Regions from separate parts of the Enterobacter sp. I4 genome, predicted to be linked through region 2. Evidence: predicted binding sites of a transcription regulator. Region 2 holds the regulator's gene; the other holds the start of a gene.

Region 1 (11,218 bases), on a different contig from region 2:
AAGAGACTTTCTTCACCCATACCTCAATGTTGACAGAGATGGACGTGTTGCCGCGCTTAACGCAGCGCGCGTAGCAGCAAACGACGTCGCCCACCGCTACGGGCCGCAGGAAGGTCATTCCGTCAACCCGGACAGTTACCACCCGCCCGTGAGCAATCTCTTTTGCAAGGATTGCACCGCCCATATCCATTTGCGACATCAACCAGCCGCCAAAAATATCGCCATTGGCATTCGTATCCGCAGGCATTGCCAGTGTGCGTAAAACCAGTTCGCCCTGAGGGGCGCTATTTGTTGTCATTGTTTTTTAACTCATAACTGAAGACTTCAGGCGGGATGCTACTATGATTTCTGGCTGGAGAGAATAGGGGATAGCGCCCGCAGAGCAGGCGCCTGAGGGTCAGAAGGACATGGTTACGCCTGCGTAATACGCGCGGCCCGGTTCGTTATAGGTCGACGCACCCTCATTTTCACGATAAATCTGCTTATCAAAGAGGTTACTGATTCCCGCATTAAGGCGCAGGTTTTTTGTCAGCTGATAATTACCGCCGATCCCTACGATGGAATACGCGCCGATCTCCCGGTCTGACATCGTGCCTTCCTCTTTACGGATTTCCGCATTTTCCCGAGGCTTCTGGCGGCCGTACATGGTCCAGGTAACGTTTGCCGAGAGTTTGCTGTTTACTTCCCAGTCGAGCATGGTGTTGACGGTATATTCAGGAATAATCGACAGCGGGTTGCCGGTATCTTTGCTTTCAGACTGAATCATATACGTGGCGTTGGTGCGCCAGGTGAGCGTGTCGCGAATCACCGGGACCGTCAGGTTACCTTCCAGCCCCTCAACGACGGCCTTACCACCATTCTCCCACTGAAGGATGTTCACACCGCTGCTGGTCTGCCCCAGCACGTCCGTTCCCGAAACGATCTTGTTTTTATAATCGTTTCGGAACCAGGTAATGCCGGCTTCGTAGCCTTCCAGCGCGAAGGCGAGGCCGATTTCCTTGTTCACGCTGATTTCAGGATCCAAATCCGGGTTGCCCAGCAGGTAGCAGCTTCCTTCGGAAACGTTATTCGGGCAGCCATTACCGCGGGTGGAAAGCAGATAGCCCTCGCTGGACTGATACAGGTTTGGCGCTTTAAATACCCGTGCGATACCCGCTTTGACCTTAAACATGTCGCCGAGATCCTGAGAGAGGTTGAGGCTTGGGCTCCAGTTACTGCCAAACTGATTGTGGTAATCAAAACGGATGCCGGGGATCAGGCTGGTGCCCGGACGCGCTTCAATATTGTCCTCAAGATAGATACCGGTCAGGTCGGCGCTGTTTTTGCTGTTACGCTCGGAGGCCGTGCCGGAAACGCCGTTAATTACCTCTCCCGACACGTTAGTTGCCTGCATCGACGCCGGGTCGTTCAGTTCATCACGGTTCCACTCTGCGCCAACGGTCAGGGTCTGATCGACCAGCCAGAAGAAGGGAATATTCAGCTCACCGGTGGAGCGGTATGACTCGAGACGGCTGGTGTCGTATTTATCGCTATTGATCATCCCCTCCACTTTACCCGTGGAGCCTTCGCCCAGGCGGGTATTATTGGTCTTCTCGTAATAGACACCGAATTTTGACTGGCCCCAGTCCCAGATGCCGTTATGGGTAATACCGTATGACTGGCGGTACATGCGGTTAGTTTCGTGACCATAAAGGGACGATACCAGCCCGTTGGGGCTGACGTTGCCGTTGCTGTACTGCGTATCCCCAGCGTAAATATTGCCCTGGCGGCTGTAGCTGTAATCGAAATCGATTATCTGCTGCGGCGTGAGCTTCCAGGAGAGCAGGGCATTAATGTCTTTATTACGTACGCCTTCGCGTCCGGCGGCCCAGGAGCCATTCTGTGCGGTATTGATGTCCTGCGCATCCGCGTCGGTTTTGTTGATATTCCCGTACAGACGCATCGTCAACGCGTCGCCCGCGAGCGGGCCGCTCAGGTCAAAGTTAGCGCGTTTGGTCGCCCCCTCTTTATCATTTTCAGGCTGGTTGGTGAACAGGGAGAGCGAGCCGTGCCAGTCGTTGGTTGGGCGTTTGGTAATGATGTTGACGACGCCGCCGGCGGCCCCCGAACCGTAGCGGGCAGCAGCAGGACCACGAAGCACTTCAATGCGCTCGACCATCTCTGGCGGAACCCAGTTAGTGTCACCGCGGGTGTCGCGCTCGCCGCGCCAGCTGTAGCGCACCGAGTTGCGGGAAGTTACCGGAACACCGTCAATCAGGATCAGGGTGTTCTCTGGCCCCATGCCGCGAATGTCGATCTGGCGATTGTTGCCGCGGCTGCCCGTAGCGCTGTTTCCGGTGAGATTAACCCCGGGCATTTTGCGAATAATTTCCGAAAGATCGTTAACCGGTGGATCCTTTTCAATGTCTTTTGCGGTGATGACAGAAACCCCCGGCTGCTGCTTGAGTGCTTCCTCTGCGGTGGCCTGAACCACCATGGTTTCACCATCGGCGAGGAGATCGTCTGCTGCGTGCGCGCTCTGGCTGAGTGCGGAAAGCATGGCCAGCGTCAGTGACGCGGGGGCAAATCTTATTGTTTTATTCATCAACTCATTTCCATTTGTTAAAAATGCGATGACGAATATTAATGATAGTGATTCTCATTACAATGAAGGGGGAGCAATCTCCACAAAATCTTCATGATTCGGACATTTTTGCAGAAAGCGTGATGAGAATAGGGAAGGAAAAAGAGAGGGGCCAGACCGCGAGGCGATCTGGCCATCTGATTACTGCTTATCGTCCTGCGGCATGTGGCGGTAGATATAAACCCCGCTCAGCAGAGTGAAGATCAGCGTCAGGGCCGTAAGCCCGAAGACTTTAAAGTTGACCCAGATATTTTGCGGCAGCCAGAAGGCGATATAGATGTTGGCCAGGCCACAGAGAATAAAGAACAGCGCCCAGGCGATGTTCAGACGAGACCACACCTCCTGCGGTAGCGTCAGCTCTTTGCCCAGCATGCGCTGAATCAGGGGTTTTTTCATTACCCACTGGCTGATGAGCAGTGCGCCAGCAAAAAGCCCGTAAATCACCGTCACCTTCCATTTGATAAATTCATCGTTATGGAAGAACAGCGTCAGGCCACCAAAAACCGCCACCATTAGGAAGGTGATGAGCGCCATCTTTTCAACTTTGCGATAGCGTACCCAGCTATAAATCAGCACTACAGCCGTTGCTACAATCAGGGCCAGCGTCCCGGCGTAAATGTCGTAGAGCTTGTAAAACGCGAAAAAAACGATCAGCGGTAAAAAATCTAGAAACTGCTTCATTCTGCGATCCCGGTTACTGACGAATTAACATATACAGGCGGAACAAATAGACCAGCAGCACGGCTGAAATCAGGTTGCTCAGCGTATTGGCGACAACCGCACCGACGTTGGGCGTTAATACCGCAAAGTTCGGCGCAAACAGCAATAAGAGCGTTTTGGCAAGCAGCCAGCTGATAACGGCCGGGGCGACCAGACGCATGTTCGCCCACGCGAGCTTAATGCTGCTGCGCATCGCCGTGAAGATCCCCATTTTGTCCTGCACAACCATAACCGGTGCGAATGAAAGCACAATCGCCAGCAGGACGCCCGGTACGACAACCAGCATGATCCCCATCTGCACCAGGAGCGTGGTCAGGAAGATAAGGATAAACAGCTTCGGCAGCACGGGTGCGCTGGCACCGATGGCACGCAACGCGCTAACGCGGTGTCCGGCCGAAACGAGCTGGATCATCAGCAGCACGCCACCTGCCAGAATCGCATTCCCAATTAACCCGGAGAACGTCGATGCCGCGGAGGCGCGCAGCAGGATTTGCTGTTGCTCTGGCGTCATATTCTGCACAAGGTCAAACAAGCCTGCGCTGCCTGCAAGATGATCCCCCTGGCTCAGCGTAGCAATCTGTTCTTCACTGGGTGAGAACGCATGACCCAGAACCACCGTAATAAAGGCGCACAACAGCGCGATCAGTAAAAACGTAACGAACTGATTGCGGAAAAAATTTCCCGTGTCACGGTAGACAGACTTCGCCGTGATAGACATGCACTCTCCTTGAGTATTGCAGGTGTTAATTAGCCGGCAATTGTACACCGGATATCACGCGGGTGGCAGCCTCAAGGCTTGTATGGAAAAGCATATCTTTGTAAAGCAGCGGTAATCCCGTCTTGCCGGGCTATATCAAGACAGGCGCTAACATGATGTTGGTAAAAATTAATCTGGATCAATAAATGTTAAGTTACTGGTTTTAATGTGATCTGTGTTAGATCACTTATTACTTATTTGTAGGTATATTCTCCATCGCTATTAAAACCACAACGATGGAGCGGATATGAAAAAAGTAGCGGTGGCAGCCCTTGTATTAAGCAGTCTCTCTGGTGGCGCGTACGCGCATGAAGCGGGTGAATTCTTTATCCGTGCCGGCTCGGCAACGGTTCGTCCAACGGAAGGTTCAGACAGCGTACTGGGAATGGGCGGTTTTAACGTCAGCAACAATACCCAGTTAGGCTTAACGTTCACCTATATGGCAACGGATAACGTTGGCGTCGAGCTGTTGGCCGCAACGCCATTCCGTCACCGCGTCGGTTTAGGACCGACCGGAGACATTGCCACGGTGCATCATTTACCGCCAACGCTGATGGCGCAGTGGTACTTCGGTGACTCCAGCAGCAAGGTGCGTCCGTATATTGGTGCCGGTGTGAACTATACGACCTTCTTCGACGAGAAATTTAACGATACCGGGAAAGCGGCCGGGCTGACCGATCTTAGCCTGAAGGACTCCTGGGGCGTGGCGGGGCAGGTGGGGCTGGATTACCTCATCAACCGCGACTGGCTAATCAACGCCTCCGTCTGGTACATGGATATTGATACCGACGTGCGTTTCAAAGCAGGCGGGGAGCAGCAGAGTATCAGCACCCGTCTGGATCCGTGGGTGTTTATGTTCTCTGCGGGATATCGTTTCTGATCGTTCAAAAAACTGGCCGCACGGCGGCCAGTCATACCGGCTTAAAAAGAAGGGTAAACAGGCCGTTCATCCAGCTTTGCGCAATACCTGAGCCTCGATTCGCCATCATACAGGTAGCTGAACGTATCGCGTGAGATGGAGTGGAACAGAATATCGCCGTTCGCAAAGGGAATAATTTCAGTATCGCCGGATCGCTTATGACCCGCGCCGGTTTCAAAATTCCCTGACCATTTTTCCTGCGTGTGGTCATAAACGTGCAGGATGATTTCTACCGGCCCTCTTTCTGGACAATTTAGCCGCAAAACCGTTGACGAAAAATTTAAAGATAACGCGTGAAAAGAGATAAAAAAGAGCAACAATCCAGAAAATCTTACCAACATCAATCCATCAAAACCTTATTCAACCAGGCTTAAGATTTTACTTAAGTAAAAATTTTTCCTGTTGCCATGGATCAATAAGAGTTAACTTTCAACAACCTGTCGTTTCATCACGCCCATAGGTTTGGACCGTAAGACGATATATCCCTGCAAGGGGGATAATTGCTGTATGGTGGTTATTCCATACACCTGGCTGGAGGGGATATCCCCAACATCAAATTTGAGTGTCCGGTTTGTGCAGGTAAACAGTTTTACTTTACCATCTTTAGTGCAGCACACAACCAACCTCACGGTGCGCTTTGTTCAGCTTGCGGAACACGACTCACCATACATTCATGCCTCCCAAAGCTTAAAAGGCGGCGGTGGCCAAAGCCAGTAAGCTAAAAAAAGGCCTCCAGGAGGCCTTTTTAGATCGGAATATTACTTCTGAATTAAATACCGTATGGTTGGCCCATCCTGCTGGATATCCAGCACCGTGTAGCCGTGGTTTTTGGCATCAAGCGGAATAGAGTTGATGGACTGCGGGCAGTCGCTCACGACCTCCAGAATTTCTCCTTTGTTTAACTGTGGCAGGGCTTCAAGCGTGGCGACGGCGGGATAAGGGCAGGGTTCACCTACCATATCGAGGCGATAGTCCGGAACGATCTCTTTCATGCTGCATTCTCCCGAGTTTTCGTTGTAGCTGAGGCGCGGCGGAAGAAGCGCTTCTCCTGCGCGATAACCAGTAAGAAGGCGATTAACAGCAGGCCGTACGTTACCAGCAGTCCGCCGAGCGGGCCAAAGGCGTTCAGCAGGTTGACCTTATCCCAGTTCGTTGCAAGCACCGGAGAAACGTCATCCCAGCAGTACGCCAGAATGGTCGAGCCAATCACGTTACCCAGACCTACCCACCAGTAGTGTACCTGGCCTTCCACGGCGCGGTACATCCAGCCGGTCTCACATCCGCCTGCCAGCACGATGCCAAAACCAAACAGCAGGCCGCCAATGACGGCATTCGGGCCCGCCCACATGATTTTCGGCTCGACGCCGAGCTGCACGTAGCTAAAGATGCCGATAGCGCTGACCGCCATACCGGCTACGATCGCCTTCGCCATCATCGTGCGCCCGGTGATCCACATATCGCGAAACGCGGACGTAAAGCAGATCTGCGCGCGTTCAATCAGCAGACCAAACCCAACGCCGAACAGCATCGCCAGACCGAGCTTAGGCTGATTCATCGCAGTGCAAATCGCCCAGGCAATCATGGCGAAAAAGACCAGCATACCGAGACGGAAGCGGCGCCGCGCCTGGTCAGGCTTCTGTGTTAACGGCGAGGCCGCGCTGACTTTGGTCATTTTCACCGGAATGCGGAACAGCGGCAGCAGGGTGAATTTTGCACCAAAGTAAGAGCCGATGGCGGTGGCAACGGCAAAGAACCAGGCATGCAGCGAAAACTGCGGTATACCGGTGAAGAACGCGGCAAGGTTACAGCCCATCGCCAGGCGCGCGCCAAAGCCGGCAATGATACCGCCGACCACCGCCTGCATAATGCGAATGCGGCTTTTTGGCATCCGCAGCTTAACGTTGTTCGCCCACAGCGCGGCGGCAAAACAGCCGCCGAACATACCGACGATCATCATTCCGTCAATACGGGTCAGCGGCGTGCCTTCCAGATGAATGAGTTTAAAGTAGCCCCACTCTTCGGCGTGTACGCCTGCCAGCTGAAGGAGCTGTCCGCCCCAGCGGGTAAATTCGCCCGTGACGGCCCAGAAGGTGCCGGTAATACCGAAATAATAAGTGGAGAGAATGCCTGCCGCGATGACGGCCGGAACAGGTGACCAGAACTTAACCAGGTAAGTCTGTTTGAAGTAATGCCATGACATGAATAACCTCTGAACTCAGAAGGATAACGCTAAAAAGAGCCCAGATCATACGCTTACGTAAACGTTTGAAAAGCTATTCACGCCGAAAATATCGACGCGATCAATTTTGACCCGACACGCTGAAGGCCGTATCGGAAAGAAGACCGCCCGGCAGCGAGGCCAGACGGTCAGGACGGTCAGGCGCTGCGCGTTGCCGCTTTCATGGCAGTGACGAACGCTTTCAGCTCAGCCAGCATCTGCGCGGGCTTGTCTACGTTTTTCTCGATGATTTTCACGATAGCCGAACCGGAAATCGCGCCAGCCGCCTTCGCCTCAATCGCTGCGGTAACCTGGTCCGGGGAGGATATCCCGAAGCCCTGAAGCGGCGGCGCAGCGTGATATTCCGCCAGCTTTTCCACCAGATGGTGCAGCGGCAGCGCGGCTTTGTTCTCCGCGCCGGTAACGCCCGCACGGGAGAGCAGGTAGGTATAGCCGCGCCCGTACGAGGCAATCTGGCGCAGCAGTGCGTCATCGGCGTTCGGCGGGCAGATGAAGATTGGCGCGACGTTGTGGCGCATCGCCGCCTGGCGGAACGGCGCAGATTCCTCCACCGGAACGTCAGCGACCAGCACGGAGTCAACGCCAACGCGGGCGCACTCGGCGTAAAACTCGTCAATACCGCGGCTGAAGACCAGGTTAGCGTACATCAGCAGGCCGATCGGAATGGTCGGATGCTTCTGGCGAATTGCCGCCAGCATCTCGAAGCACTGGGTCGGCGTGACGCCCGCGGCAAAGGCGCGCAGGGTGGCGTTCTGGATGGTCGGGCCATCCGCCAGCGGATCCGAGAACGGGATCCCCAGTTCAAGAGCGTCGGCACCGGCTTCAATCAGGGTGTCGATGATTTTCAGCGACTGCTCCGGACCGGGGTCGCCCAGCGTAACGAAGGGAACGAACGCGCCTTCCTGGCGGGCTTTCAGCTGTGCAAATGCGTTGTCGTAGCGTTCCATCAAATTTCCCCTCGTGCTTTCAGAATATCGTGAACGGTAAAGATATCTTTATCTCCGCGACCGGAAAGGTTAACCACCAATAGCTGCTCTTTCTCCGGGTCCGCTTTCATCATCTTCAGCGCGTGTGCAAGCGCGTGTGAGGACTCCAGCGCCGGGATAATCCCTTCATTGCGGCACAGCGTTTTAAAGGCTTCCAGCGCTTCATCATCGGTGATAGAGACGTAATCCGCGCGGCCGGTGCTGTTGAGGAAGGCGTGCTGCGGCCCAACGGACGGGAAATCCAGCCCGGCAGAAATTGAGTAAGACTCTTCAATCTGCCCTTCGTCGGTCTGCATCATCGGGGCCTTCATGCCGAAGTAGATCCCCACGCGACCGTGCTTCAGCGGCGCGCCGTGCTCGCCGGTTTCGATCCCGTGACCGGCTGGCTCTACGCCAATCAGCCCAACGCTGGTCTCGTCGATAAAATCGGCAAACATGCCGATGGCGTTAGAGCCTCCGCCAACGCAGGCGATCACCGCATCCGGCAGGCGACCCTCTTTCTCGAGGATCTGCGCTTTGGTCTCTTCGCCGATCATGCGCTGAAATTCTCGAACGATGGTTGGGAACGGATGCGGACCCGCCGCCGTGCCGAGCATGTAGTGCGCGGTTTCGTAGCTGCCGGACCAGTCGCGGAGCGCTTCGTTGCAGGCATCTTTCAGCGTGGCGGAACCGCTGTGCACCGGGATCACTTCCGCGCCCATCAGACGCATGCGGAACACGTTTGGAGACTGACGCTCAACGTCCTTTGCCCCCATATAGATGCGGCATTTCAGGCCGAGCAGGGCGCTGGCGAGCGCCGAGGCCACGCCGTGCTGGCCCGCACCGGTTTCGGCGATGATTTCGGTTTTGCCCATGCGCTTCGCGAGCAGCGCCTGGCCCAGCACCTGGTTAGTTTTGTGCGCCCCGCCGTGCAGCAGGTCTTCGCGCTTAAGGTACAGCGTCGTCCGCGTGCCTTCGGTCAGGTTACGGCATTTGGTCAGCGCCGTCGGGCGACCGGCGTAGTTTTTCAGCAGGTCGGTAAATTCAGCCTGAAACGCCGGATCTTTCTGCGCGCTTACGAAGGCTTCTTCCAGCTGGCGCAGGGCGGGCATCAGGATCTGCGGGACGTACATCCCACCGAATTCACCGAAATACGGGTTAAGTAATGTCGTCATCTTCTCTTCCTTAATATGCGCGCAGAGTTTTAAATACCGAGGCCAGCTTGCTGGCATCTTTTATACCCGGCTGGCTCTCTACGCCTGAATTGAAATCGAGGCCTGCGCAGCCGGTTTTAGCCGCTTCCACGCAGTTATCGGGGCTTAATCCACCTGCCAGCAGAACGTTGTCCAGCGCTTCGCCACGCAGCAGTGACCAGTCGAAACGCTGTCCGGTACCGCCCTGGCCGTTATCAAGCACGTATTTATCCACCTGGTTCAGGTTACGTGCGGGCAGCGTGGCTTCGACGCGTTGTGCTTTCCAGATTTGAATCTGAGGCGCGAGAACGGCTCGAAGCGCATCGATATACGCCTGGTCTTCATCGCCGTGGAGCTGAACCGCGCTCAGTTCTAACGCTTCCGCTTTCGCCGCAACGTCGTTGATGTCCGCATTGCGGAACACGCCCACATAGCTGAGCGGGGCCGCCGCGATGACCTTACGCGCCTGTTCGTCGCTGACAGCCCGCGGGGAGGAATCAACAAAGATCAGACCGCCGTAGATGGCGCCCGCTTCATACGCGGCCAGGGCATCCTGTTCACGGGTTAAGCCGCACACTTTGTTTTCGCCCAACAGCACGCGGCGCACGGCCGCATTCAGATCGTCGTGTTCCATCATTGCGGAGCCGATCAGGAAGCCGTTAGCAAAATGGCTGAGCTCGCGCACCTGAGCGTAGCTGTTAATGCCGGACTCGCTGATCACCGTTACGCCCGCGCCGAGGCGCGGTGCAAGCTCACGCGTGCGGTTAAGGTCAATCGAGAGATCGCGCAGGTCGCGGTTGTTAATGCCCACCACTTTGGCCTCCAGCGCGATGGCGCGCTCCAGCTCCTCCTCGTTGCTTACTTCGGTCAGCACGCCCATATTCAGGCTGTGCGCGACGGCGGCGAGCTGGCGATACTGTTCGTCATCAAGCACGGACAGCATCAGCAGGCAGGCATCGGCCTGGTAGAAGCGCGCCAGCCAGATCTGGTACGGGTCAATAATAAAGTCTTTGCACAGAATCGGCTGCGGCGCGATGCCGCTGACGACGGGCAGAAAATCAAAGCTGCCCTGAAAATATTTCTCATCCGTCAGCACGGAAATGGCGGACGCATGATGTTTGTAGATACCGGCAATACGCGCCGGGTCGAAATCGTCACGGATTACGCCCTTAGAAGGAGACGCTTTTTTACACTCCAGAATGAACGCGGTGCGTGCGCCCTGGAGGGCATCATAGAATCGACGGCTGCTCGGCACGACGTCATTCTGGAAACCGGCAAGCGGCTGCTGCTGCTTGCGTGCTTCCACCCAGATGGCCTTATCGGCGACGATTTTCGCTAAAACGGTCTGCATTATTTACCCTCTTGCCGCAAGTGCGGTAACGCGATCGTAAGCTGCACCGGAGCGCAGTACGTCCAGAACTTTTTGGGCGTTGGCTTTCAGATCTTCCTCGCCATGTAAACGCATCAGCATGGCAACGTTGGCAGCCACGGCGGCCTCGTGGGCGGCCTCACCTTTACCTTGTAATAAGCGCGTGAGAATGTCACGGTTTTCTTCAGGAGTACCGCCAGCCAGCGCCTCCTGACGGTATGGCGTTAAGCCAAAATCAGAAGCCTCAAGCTGATAGTTCAGCACTTCGCCGTTGTTCAGTTCGGCTACCAGCGTTGGCGCATGCAGCGAAACTTCATCCATTCCGCCGCTGTGAACCACGGCGGCACGTTTGTAACCCAGCACGCGCAGGGTCTCGGCAATGGGCAGCACCAGTTCCGGGCTGTAAACGCCAATCAGCGCCAGCGGCGGGTGC
Region 2 (11,218 bases):
GCGTGGTTCCGGGGGAAGTCTGGGGCGGTTCCGTGCTGCGCTACTTTGCCGCGCTGGAGGACGGGATCAATCTGCTGCCGGGCTTTGCGCCGGAGCTACAGGGCGTGTACGTCGAGGAGCGTGACGGTCGTAAACAGGTGCGCTGCTACGTCATTAAACAACCTGCCGCTCAGCCCGCGCTGCTGAAAGGAGAAAAAGTATGAGTAAGGCCAACAAGATGGGCGTGGTGCAGCTGACAATTCTCACCATGGTGAACATGATGGGGTCCGGGATCATCATGCTGCCCACCAAGCTCGCCGAAGTGGGGACGATTTCGATTATCTCCTGGCTGGTCACCGCCGTGGGATCGATGGCGCTGGCGTGGGCGTTTGCCAAGTGTGGAATGTTCAGCCGCAAGTCAGGCGGCATGGGCGGCTACGCCGAATATGCGTTCGGCAAGTCCGGTAACTTTATGGCCAACTACACCTACGGCGTATCGCTGCTGATCGCTAACGTGGCGATTGCTATTTCCGCCGTCGGCTACGGCACGGAGCTGTTTGGCGCGACGCTCAGTCCGGTACAGATTGGTTTAGCCACCATCGGCGTGCTGTGGATCTGCACCGTCGCCAACTTCGGCGGCGCGCGCATCACCGGACAGCTCAGCAGCATCACCGTCTGGGGCGTGATCATCCCTGTGGTCGGCCTGTGCGTTATCGGCTGGTTCTGGTTCAGCCCGACGCTGTACGCGAATTCCTGGAACCCGCACCACGTGCCGTTCTTTTCCGCAGTCGGGTCTTCTATCGCCATGACGCTGTGGGCCTTCCTCGGCCTGGAGTCGGCCTGCGCAAACGCTGAAGTGGTGGAAAATCCGGAGAAAAATGTCCCCATCGCGGTGCTCGGCGGAACGCTGGGCGCGGCGGTGATCTACATCATCTCCACTAACGTGATTGCGGGGATTGTGCCAAACGCGGATCTGGCAAACTCCACGGCACCGTTCGGGCTGGCCTTCGCGAAGATGTTCAACCCGGAGGTGGGGAAAGTCATCATGGGGCTGATGGTGATGTCCTGCTGCGGCTCGCTCCTCGGCTGGCAGTTCACCATCGCACAGGTGTTTAAATCTTCGGCTGACGAAGGCTACTTCCCGAAAATCTTCTCCCGGGTGACAAAAGCCGATGCGCCGGTGCAGGGCATGCTGGCCATTGCGATTGTCCAGAGCGGCCTGTCGTTAATGACCATCAGCCCGTCGCTGAACAGCCAGTTCAACGTGCTGGTCAACCTGGCGGTAGTAACGAACATCATTCCTTACATTCTGTCGATGGCGGCGCTGGTGATTATTCAGAAGGTGGCGAAAGTGGATCCGCGAAAGGCCCGGGCGGCAAATATTGTGGCGCTGACGGGGGCGATTTACAGCTTCTACGCGCTCTACTCGTCCGGTCAGGAAGCGATGCTGTACGGCGCGATGGTGACATTTATGGGCTGGACGCTGTACGGTCTGGTGTCGCCGAGATTTGAACTAAAGAATAAGCACGGCTAGGTAAAAGCAAAACGGCAACCCTGAGGTTGCCGTTTTCCATGTTTTCCCCCTCTCCCTGTGGGAGAGGGCCGGGGTGAGGGCACCAGCCCGCACCAAACACCACTTACGCGTTTTTCAGCACTTCACTGACAATCTCAACCGCTTCTTTCTCAATCTGCTGGCGGTGCTCAGCGCCGAGGAAGCTTTCGCAGTAGATTTTGTACGCATCTTCCGTACCGGATGGACGCGCCGCGAACCAGCCGTTTTCAGTCATCACCTTCAGACCGCCGATGGACGCGCCGTTGCCCGGTGCCGCCGTCAGACGCGCGGTGATCGGGTCACCCGCCAGCGTGCTTGCGCTGACCATCTCCGGAGAGAGTTTGGACAGGGCCGCCTTCTGGGCAGAGGTCGCGCCAGCCTGAATACGGTTGTAGCTTGGCGCACCAAAACGTTCCGCCAGCTCGTTGTAATGCTCCTGCGGGTTCTTGCCGGTGACAGCGGTGATTTCCGCGGCCAGCAGGCACATGATGATGCCGTCTTTATCGGTTGACCATGGGGTGCCGTCGAAGCGAAGGAAGGATGCTCCCGCGCTCTCTTCACCGCCAAAGCCGAAGCTGCCGTCGTGCAGACCGTCTACAAACCACTTAAAGCCCACCGGCACTTCCACCAGCTTGCGACCCAGCGCGTCGACCACGCGGTCGATCATCGCGGAGGAAACCAGCGTTTTACCGACGGCGACCTCTTTGCCCCACTGCGGACGATGCTGGAACAGGTAGTTGATCGCAACGGCCAGATAGTGGTTAGGGTTCATCAGCCCGGCAGGGGTAACGATACCGTGGCGGTCGTAATCCGGATCGTTAGCAAACGCCAGGTCGAATTTGTCGCGCAGCGCCAGCAGGCCAGCCATTGCGCATTCAGAGGAGCAGTCCATACGGATCGCGCCGTCTTTATCCAGATGCATAAAGCGGAAGGTCTGGTCGACGTGATCGTTCACGATGGTGAGATCCAGCTTGTAGTGCTCGGCAATACGCTTCCAGTATTCAATACCGGAGCCGCCCAGCGGATCCACGCCCAGCTTCAGGCCGGCTTTCTGGATCGCGGCCATATCAACGATATCCGCCAGCCCTTCCACAAACGGCTGCACCAGATCCTGCTCTTTCACATGACCGGAGGCCATGGCTTCATCCAGGGAGATACGCTTCACGCCGTCCAGGCCATTAGCCAGCAGCGCGTTCGCGCGATCTTCCACCACTTTCGTGACGTTGGTGTCTGCCGGACCACCGTTCGGCGGGTTGTATTTGATACCGCCATCTTCCGGCGGGTTGTGGGACGGGGTGATAACGATACCGTCAGCCAGCGCGCCGCCTTTTTTGTTGTGTACCAGAATGGCGTTAGAAACCGCAGGCGTTGGCGTAAAGCCGTTGTTCTCCTGAACAATCACGTCCACGCCGTTCGCCGCCAGCACTTCCAGCACCGAGATAAAAGCGGGTTCAGACAGGGCGTGAGTATCTTTCCCAACGTAGCACGGACCGGTGACGCCATTTTTGGCGCGCTCTTCCGCGATGGCCTGAGCAATGGCCAGAATGTGCGGTTCGTTAAAGCTGTGGCGCGCCGCGCTGCCGCGGTGGCCAGATGTACCAAACTTCACTGCGTGTTCTGCGTTGCCCAGAACCGGTTTCAGCACGTAGTACTGTGCGGTCAGCTGAGCGACGTTAATCAAATCGCGTTGTTGTGCAGGTTGGCCTGCACGGCTGTGATTTGCCATTGCCTGGTCCTTCTGATGCAAGGGTTAAATTGTACCGCAAACCTTTTCGATCAACTCCGCCGGGAACTGCATGGACTGCATGATATGTTCGATCATGCTGCACTTGCGGCCCGTATTGGTATTGGTGATCACCCAGTATGGTGTACCGGGAACGTGTTTGGGTTTGGTTTGATTGCCATTTTGCAGCAGCGTCTGCTCGTCGCCGGCGAAGTAAACGCGAGTACGACCGTGGAGCGACTCTGTCGCCTCAGCAAACGCTTTGTTATCCAGTGAGTAAAGTGTAGACAGCACCAGCATAAAGCGGTTAACCGCCTTTTTCTGCTCTGCATATTCATCCGACAGCAGCAGCTCGCGCATAGCGCGCACTTTGTCTTTAGCCGGCATGACGGCAGGTTTTACTTGTGCGACAACGCTCGGCTGAGACACGACATCTTTAGAAACAGAAGCGGGCTGTGAGGCGGCGGAAATTTTAAGCATGCGCCGTAAAATGTCGGACGCGCTCTCCCCAATATGCCGCGTCTGGCTGGCAATATACTGATAGAGTTCGTCATCAACTTCGATTGTTTTCATCTTAATCCAGTGCGATATCTTATCTGAATACAAGTCATTGAGATTATAAGGTCTAATCCCAACAGCGGATAGCGTCAAACCAGGTTGGCGGCAAAAGTCGGATTAAACTGGATCCTTGCCCCCGGGCGGCAGAATGGTCAACATGATACCCTAACCTGACAAACCTAAAAAAAGAACTTTGCCATGAAATTGAATACCCGAGCGCAAACTGCACAATCGCCGAACAATAATTCTCCCATCGTACTGGTTCACGGTCTGTTTGGCAGCCTGGATAACCTGGGCGTGCTGGCGCGCGATTTGGTTACCGATCATGAAATTCTTCAGGTTGATATGCGAAACCACGGTCTTTCCGGGCGTTCAGAGGAGATGACCTATGCGGCCATGGCGCAGGATCTGCTGGACACGCTGGATGCGAACGATATCCAGACAGCGACGCTCATCGGGCACTCAATGGGCGGCAAGGCGGTGATGGCGCTCACCGCGCTCGCGCCCGAGCGCATCTCCGGGCTGGTGGTCATTGACGTTGCGCCCGTCAATTACGACGTTCGTCGCCACGATGAAATTTTTGCTGCGATCGGCGCCGTGACGGCGTCAGGCGCTTCCACCCGCCAGCAGGCGGCTACCGTTATGCGCGACCATCTTGATGAAGAGGGCGTGGTGCAGTTCCTGTTGAAATCGTTTGTGGACGGACAATGGCGCTTTAACGTGCCGGTGCTGTGGGATCAATATTCGCACATCGTGGGCTGGGAGAATGTACCCGCCTGGCCGCACCCTACCCTCTTTATCCGTGGCGGTAACTCCCCCTACGTCACTGACGCGTACCGCGACACGCTGCTGGCGCAGTTCCCGCAGGCTCGCGCCCACGTGATTGCCGGCGCCGGGCACTGGGTGCACGCGGAAAAACCGGATGCCGTACTGCGCGCCATTCGTCGCTATCTCACTGATACTGCGAATTGATTAAAAAGCCAGCGACCGGAAGACGACGGGCTTCCAGTCGTTGGCGTGTGGATTTGGGTGATGTATGATGGCGCGCTTATCGCCCGGGCATTAGCAGGGCGGCGTGTTTCCCCCGAAGTCTCAGAATCATGGCCAAAGAACAAACGGACCGTACGACACTAGATCTGTTCGCGAATGAGCGTCGACCGGGACGACCGAAAACGAATCCGCTTTCGCGTGATGAACAGCTGCGTATTAATAAACGCAACCAGCTTAAACGCGATAAAAATCGTGGGCTTAAGCGTGTCGAACTGAAGCTGAATGCCGATGCCGTCGATGCGCTTAACGAGCTGGCTGACGCGCGCAACATCAGCCGCAGCGAACTGATCGAAGAGATGCTGATCGCCCAACTTGAGGCCTTACGCGGCAAGGCGTAACTCAGAAAATCCCCAATATTACCCTTTTCATGTAGCACAGAGTGCAGTCCTGCGTGATAGCTGTTTCCGCAGGGTTGCCAGTTCTGCTATTATTGCCCTTATCCGTGGACAATTTGCGCCACCATACCATTAAGTTTCAAGAGGTTATTTTACTCATGGCAATCATCGGCATTTTCTTTGGCAGTGATACCGGCAATACTGAAAATATCGCAAAAAACATTCAAAAACAGCTCGGTAAAGACGTTGCTGATGTGCATGACATCGCCAAGAGCAGCAAAGAAGATCTCGAGGGCTATGACATCCTGCTGCTGGGCATCCCGACCTGGTACTACGGTGAAGCGCAGTGTGACTGGGATGATTTCTTCCCGACGCTGGAAGAAGTCGACTTCAACGGCAAGCTGGTTGCCCTGTTCGGCTGTGGCGATCAGGAAGACTATGCTGAATACTTCTGTGATGCGCTGGGCACCATTCGCGACATCATTGAGCCACGCGGTGCGGCAATTGTCGGCCACTGGCCAACGGCGGGTTATCACTTCGAAGCCTCTAAAGGCCTGGCAGATGACGATCACTTCGTTGGCCTGGCGATTGACGAAGACCGTCAGCCAGAGCTTACCGCTGAGCGTGTTGAAAAATGGGTTAAGCAGATCCGCGAAGAGCTGAACCTGGACGACATTCTTAACGCCTGATTTCCCTGCGGCGCAGCTCCGGTTGCGCCCGTTTTCCAGGTTATACCGATTAAATTAATTGCTACAAACTTTTAACTTTTTCGTTCAGACCTGTACAATATCCCCCTGGTAAAAAGTGGGTGCCATCGAACAAGTTTGTTGGTGATACCACGTTTTTATAAGCATACTTTGCTTGAGACTTGCAGTTTTCATTTAGCCATGGCAGTTCTATAATGAGACGCATTATCCCAAGTGCATTTTCTGTCACTTCTTCTTTAGAAGTGAATCGTTTAGCAACAGGACAGATTCCGCATGACTGACAACAATACCGCATTAAAGAAAGCTGGCCTGAAAGTAACGCTTCCTCGGTTAAAAATCCTTGAAGTGCTTCAGGGGCCAGACAATCACCATGTCAGTGCGGAAGACCTTTACAAGCGTCTTATCGATATGGGTGAAGAGATTGGGCTGGCAACCGTCTATCGTGTGCTGAACCAGTTCGATGACGCGGGCATTGTTACTCGTCATAATTTCGAAGGCGGTAAATCCGTGTTCGAGCTGACTCAGCAGCACCACCACGATCACCTGATCTGCCTCGATTGCGGCAAGGTCATTGAATTTAGCGATGATTCCATTGAATCACGCCAGCGTGAAATCGCCGCCCGTCATGGCATCCGCCTGACTAACCATAGCCTGTACCTGTACGGTCACTGCGCTGAAGGTGATTGCCGCGAAAATGAACACGCGCACGACGCAAAATAAGTTAGCGTTCATACTCTGAGCCAGCCGAAAGGTTGGCTTTTTTTTGCCCAAAAAAAGCCCGGTGGCGCAGCGCCACCGGGGAGGATAACAGCAGGTTACTTACCGTTATTGCTTCGAATGTCTTCCCAAATCTTGTCGCAACGCTTCGCCACTTCCTGATCGTTACCCGTTTTACGCGCCTGAATGCAGGCCTGATAGTCCATCACGCGAACGGTTTCCTGCTTGGCGAACTGCTCGTGCGCCTTGTCTTTTTTCAGCACGTCCAGCACGCTCTGGCAGGCTTCAATCTTCTCAGGCGAGCCTTGCGCGGTATTGATGCAGGCGCTATACGCCTCCTTCAGGCGAGAATCTTCCTTTGGCGCCGGTTCCTGCGCGCACGCCACCAGCCCCGATGCCAGCAGCGCGACGATTACGATTTTTTTCATCATATTTAGTCTCCGGTTCGGCGGGAGCTAACCCGCCGGACTCTTCATCAGAAGATGGTGAATGGCGCGATGACCATGAACTTCACGTCACGTTCATCCTGGAAGATGTTGCCGTAACCGCCCGCGTAGCTCGGGATATCGGAGTGGTTGTCATACTGGGTGAAGTGCAGCTTAAACATCGTGCCTTTCGCCCGGCCTTCCTGAAGGGTGTAAATCGCATCCAGACTGTATGAAGACTCCTTCAGACGGTAGTTCGGATCGTAGTAAGCGTCCGGCGTCGCCATATCCCCCGGCTTCGCGTCCCAGGCGTACGCGTAGGATGCCCCTACAGCCCAGCCCGGCAGGTTCCAGTTCTTCAGGTCATACATCGCGCCGAAGAAGACCGCTTTTTCACCGTCGGCGTTGAAGTCAGAGCGGTTATCCCACCAGATGTCCAGGCGACCGTTGGAGGAGGCGTAGGTTGGCGTCATACGCTGCAGGAAGTAGCCCTGCTGCCCTTCTGCCTTCACCCACGTCCCTTCCAGACGCAAATCGACCTGGCCTACCTTGTAGCCGAAGGTCAGCGCCTGCAGCCAGGCCGTACCGTCATAGATATCATTTACGCCGCCATCGCTGACCTTATCGCGCGTACCGTAGAACTGGTAGCTGGTGCTCAGCGGGCTGCCTGCGATATCAAATTTGTAGCTGGCTTTCGCAAAATACTGATCGATATAGCCTTCAGCCTGACCAAAGGCGGCTTCCAGCACCAGATCGTTTTTGAAGTCATACTTCGCGCCGAGCGAGTGGAGATAGTCGACCTTTGTTTTTTTATCGTTTTGATAGAACTTGTCCATCTCAATGTGCCACGGCGCTTTGTACTCGTTGGTCCACATATAGGAGAAGCTCAGCGCACCCGCATCGCCGTAGTCAAAATTAGCGCCAGCTTCCGCCCCCTGATAGGTACCCGGCATAAAGCTCCAGTGCGGGGCTAACAGCGTCTGGCCGGTTGGCTGAATATAACCACCACGCGCCCAGACCGGGCCATATTTGAATTTCGCAGCCGCTTTATACAGGCTGATGCCGCTTTTATCCCCGGACCAGTCTTCTTTATAAGCTTTGTTGCTGGAGGAGAAAGCAATTTCATTCGGGTGGCCGCTGTCACCATTTTCCGCCATTTCAATTGCCGTAAATGCCGCAATATCCAGACCGAACATATCGGCGGCATATCCCGACTGGAAATCCAGATTGGCGTTCCAGGTGGAGTGAGAAAGGTTGGTTTTGTATTTATCTTCAGTGACGTCTTTACGGTCACGCTCACGCTGCCAGTAATAAATACCGCCCGTGAGGGTAGAATCTTCGATGAAACCGGCTGCTTTTGCTTCTGGCGCAACCACCAGACCCGACATTGCTGTCACACCGGCGATAGCCAGCGCCAGCGCACTACGTTTGCCACTGAACGTACGCATAGATTATTCCTCTTTGACGAATTAAAACGCCTTAAACGGCGAAAAATAAAAAGACCAAACGGTCAGGGGTAGTCAGAAATACCCTCGAATTAACTACCGTCTTTAGGTTATTTTTCGCGACGCGAATTATCAATGCTTTTAATGAGGCAAAAGTCAGTATTATGACGAAGTGCACATATTTCGTAGCGGCTTGTAACAATTACCGCGGAGTGAGCGCTGGCGGGGAACAGACGCGTTTTCAGTAAGTAACAAGGTAATGAAGAATTTATTTTAAGCGGATTCAGTTTTTCATAAACAGAGAAACTTTTTTCAAAAAAATAAGTAGCACCACGTTGACCTGCATTTTTTATTTATACTTTTTCCCCCTTTGCTTAACGACATGATCGTTAAATAAAAAAACGCCGCATTACGCGGCGTTTGTTTCTCATTGACCAGTGCAGCGTTATTATTCGCCGATCTTAGTCCAGGTATCGCGCAGACCCACGGTACGGTTAAATACCGGTTTTTCAGCCGTGCTGTAGCGGCTGTCCAGGCAGAAGTAACCTTCACGTTCGAACTGGAACGCTTTACCGGCTTCAGCGGCTTTCAGAGACGGTTCCGCGTAGCCCTGTTTGATGACCAGCGATTCCGGGTTGATGGTGGCGAGGAAGTCTTCCGCCGCGCCAGGGTTCGGCACGCTGAACAGGCGATCGTACAGGCGGATCTCAACCGGCAGCGCGTGCGTCGCGCTCACCCAGTGAATAACGCCCTTCACTTTACGTCCATCCGCCGGATCTTTGCTCAGCGTCTCTGCATCATAGGTACAAAAGATAGTCGTGATGTTACCTTCTGCATCCTTCTCCACGCGCTCGGCTTTGATCACGTAGGCGTTGCGCAGGCGAACCTCTTTGCCCAGCACCAGACGCTTGTACTGCTTGTTCGCTTCTTCACGGAAGTCAGCGCGATCGATCCAGATTTCACCGCTGAACGGCACGTCACGGGTGCCCATTTCCGGTTTGTTCGGATGGTTTGGCATAGAGACCATTTCGCTGCCGCCGTGATAGTTTTCGATGACCAGCTTCACCGGATCGATAACCGCCATCGCGCGAGGCGCGTTTTCGTTCAGATCTTCACGAATGCAGGATTCCAGAGAGGCCATCTCAATGGTGTTGTCCTGCTTGGTGACGCCGATACGTTTGCAGAACTCGCGAATGGACGCGGCAGTATAACCACGACGACGCAGGCCCGAGATGGTCGGCATGCGCGGATCGTCCCAGCCTTCAACGTGCTTGTCGGTTACCAGCAGGTTCAGCTTACGCTTGGACATCACGGTGTATTCCAGATTCAGGCGAGAGAACTCGTACTGACGCGGATGCACGGGGATCGTGATGTTATCCAGCACCCAGTCGTACAGACGACGGTTGTCCTGGAACTCCAGCGTGCACAGAGAGTGCGTAATGCCTTCCAGCGCATCGCTGATGCAGTGGGTGAAGTCGTACATCGGGTAGATGCACCACTTATTGCCGGTCTGATGGTGTTCCGCGAACTTAATGCGGTACAGCACCGGGTCGCGCATCACGATGAACGGTGACGCCATATCGATTTTGGCGCGCAGGCACGCTTTACCTTCTTCGAAGCCGCCGGCGCGCATTTTTTCAAACAGCGCCAGGTTCTCTTCCACGCTGCGATCGCGGAACGGGCTGTTTTTGCCAGGCTGAGTCAGCGTACCGCGATACTCACGGATTTCGTCAGCAGACAGCTCGTCAACGTAGGCCAGACCTTTGTTGATCAACTCAACCGCATAGGCGTACAGCCGATCGAAATAGTCAGAGGAGTAGCAGATATCGCCAGACCAGTTGAAGCCCAGCCACTGCACGTCGTTTTTGATCGACTCAACGTATTCGATGTCTTCTTTTACTGGGTTGGTGTCATCGAAACGCAGGTTGCACTGTCCCTGGTAATCCTGGGCGATGCCAAAGTTCAGGCAGATCGATTTAGCGTGACCAATGTGCAGGTAGCCGTTTGGCTCCGGCGGGAAACGCGTATGCACCGTGGTGTGCTTACCACTGGCCAGATCTTCATCGATGATCTGACGAATAAAGTTACTCGGGCGGGCTTCTGCCTCACTCATCGTGGATTCCTCAAAGCGTAAACAACGTATAACGGCATATGATCTTATAAGCCGGACGTAGTGACAACCCTTAAAACGTCCCGGAAGAAAATAATGGGGGCAATTGCTGCAAAAAAAAGCGGCGGAGGATATCCCCCGCCGCTAAAGGCATAACTCTACTCAGGAGCGATTACTTGCCTTTAATCTCATACAGTGGCGTTTGACCGGCAACCACCTGACCCTGCGCCTGGATAACCAGACCGCTGAAGTCGTCGATGTTGCTGCATACCACCGGGCTTATCATGGAGCGCGCATTGGCGTTCAGGTAATCCAGATCCATTTCCAGGATCGGCTGGCCTGCCACGACTTCAGCGCCCTCTTCCACCAGGCGAGTAAAGCCCTGACCGTTCAGCGCAACGGTGTCGATACCCATATGGACAACGATCTCCGCGCCTTTTTCCGTTTCCAGGCAGAACGCGTGGTTGGTGTTGAAGATTTTCACGATAGTACCGGCTGCCGGAGAGACCACGGTTTTGTCCGTAGGCTTCACCGCCACGCCGTCACCTACCGCCTTGCTGGCGAACGCTTCGTCAGGCACCTGCTCAAGCGCAACGACGTCACCTGTCACCGGAGAA

What was found. Region 2 encodes Fur, which represses iron uptake genes when iron is present. Its sites were predicted from a motif close to ATAATAATGAGAACNACTATCAA; they were not measured.
Region 1: a site for Fur is predicted at 2,626-2,648, ahead of MOQ06_RS09410 (TonB-dependent siderophore receptor). Genes of this name have one in related genera too.

Annotation. Positions count from the first base shown of each region.
Region 1 covers NZ_JALBUO010000001.1:1,970,229-1,981,446, forward strand. Annotated here, with positions in the region: gene yciA (acyl-CoA thioester hydrolase YciA) at 1-298, opposite strand, end outside; gene MOQ06_RS09410 (TonB-dependent siderophore receptor) at 398-2,584, opposite strand; gene MOQ06_RS09415 (septation protein A) at 2,765-3,304, opposite strand; gene MOQ06_RS09420 (YciC family protein) at 3,318-4,061, opposite strand; partial or broken gene MOQ06_RS09425 (YkgJ family cysteine cluster protein) at 4,087-4,179, opposite strand; gene ompW (outer membrane protein OmpW) at 4,348-4,980, shown strand; gene MOQ06_RS09435 (hypothetical protein) at 5,022-5,360, opposite strand; gene yedF (sulfurtransferase-like selenium metabolism protein YedF) at 5,778-6,011, opposite strand; gene yedE (selenium metabolism membrane protein YedE/FdhT) at 6,008-7,219, opposite strand; gene trpA (tryptophan synthase subunit alpha) at 7,396-8,205, opposite strand; gene trpB (tryptophan synthase subunit beta) at 8,205-9,398, opposite strand; gene trpCF (bifunctional indole-3-glycerol-phosphate synthase TrpC/phosphoribosylanthranilate isomerase TrpF) at 9,409-10,767, opposite strand; gene trpD (bifunctional anthranilate synthase glutamate amidotransferase component TrpG/anthranilate phosphoribosyltransferase TrpD) at 10,771-11,218, opposite strand, start outside.
Region 2 covers NZ_JALBUO010000003.1:538,430-549,647, forward strand. Annotated here, with positions in the region: gene speF (ornithine decarboxylase SpeF) at 1-203, shown strand, start outside; gene potE (putrescine-ornithine antiporter) at 200-1,513, shown strand; gene pgm (phosphoglucomutase (alpha-D-glucose-1,6-bisphosphate-dependent)) at 1,617-3,257, opposite strand; gene seqA (replication initiation negative regulator SeqA) at 3,282-3,827, opposite strand; gene ybfF (esterase) at 4,011-4,784, shown strand; gene ybfE (LexA regulated protein) at 4,913-5,200, shown strand; gene fldA (flavodoxin FldA) at 5,356-5,886, shown strand; gene fur (ferric iron uptake transcriptional regulator) at 6,178-6,624, shown strand; gene chiQ (ChiQ/YbfN family lipoprotein) at 6,720-7,049, opposite strand; gene chiP (chitoporin) at 7,097-8,494, opposite strand; partial or broken gene MOQ06_RS21845 (hypothetical protein) at 8,620-8,688, shown strand; gene glnS (glutamine--tRNA ligase) at 8,940-10,604, opposite strand; gene nagE (PTS N-acetyl glucosamine transporter subunit IIABC) at 10,774-11,218, opposite strand, start outside.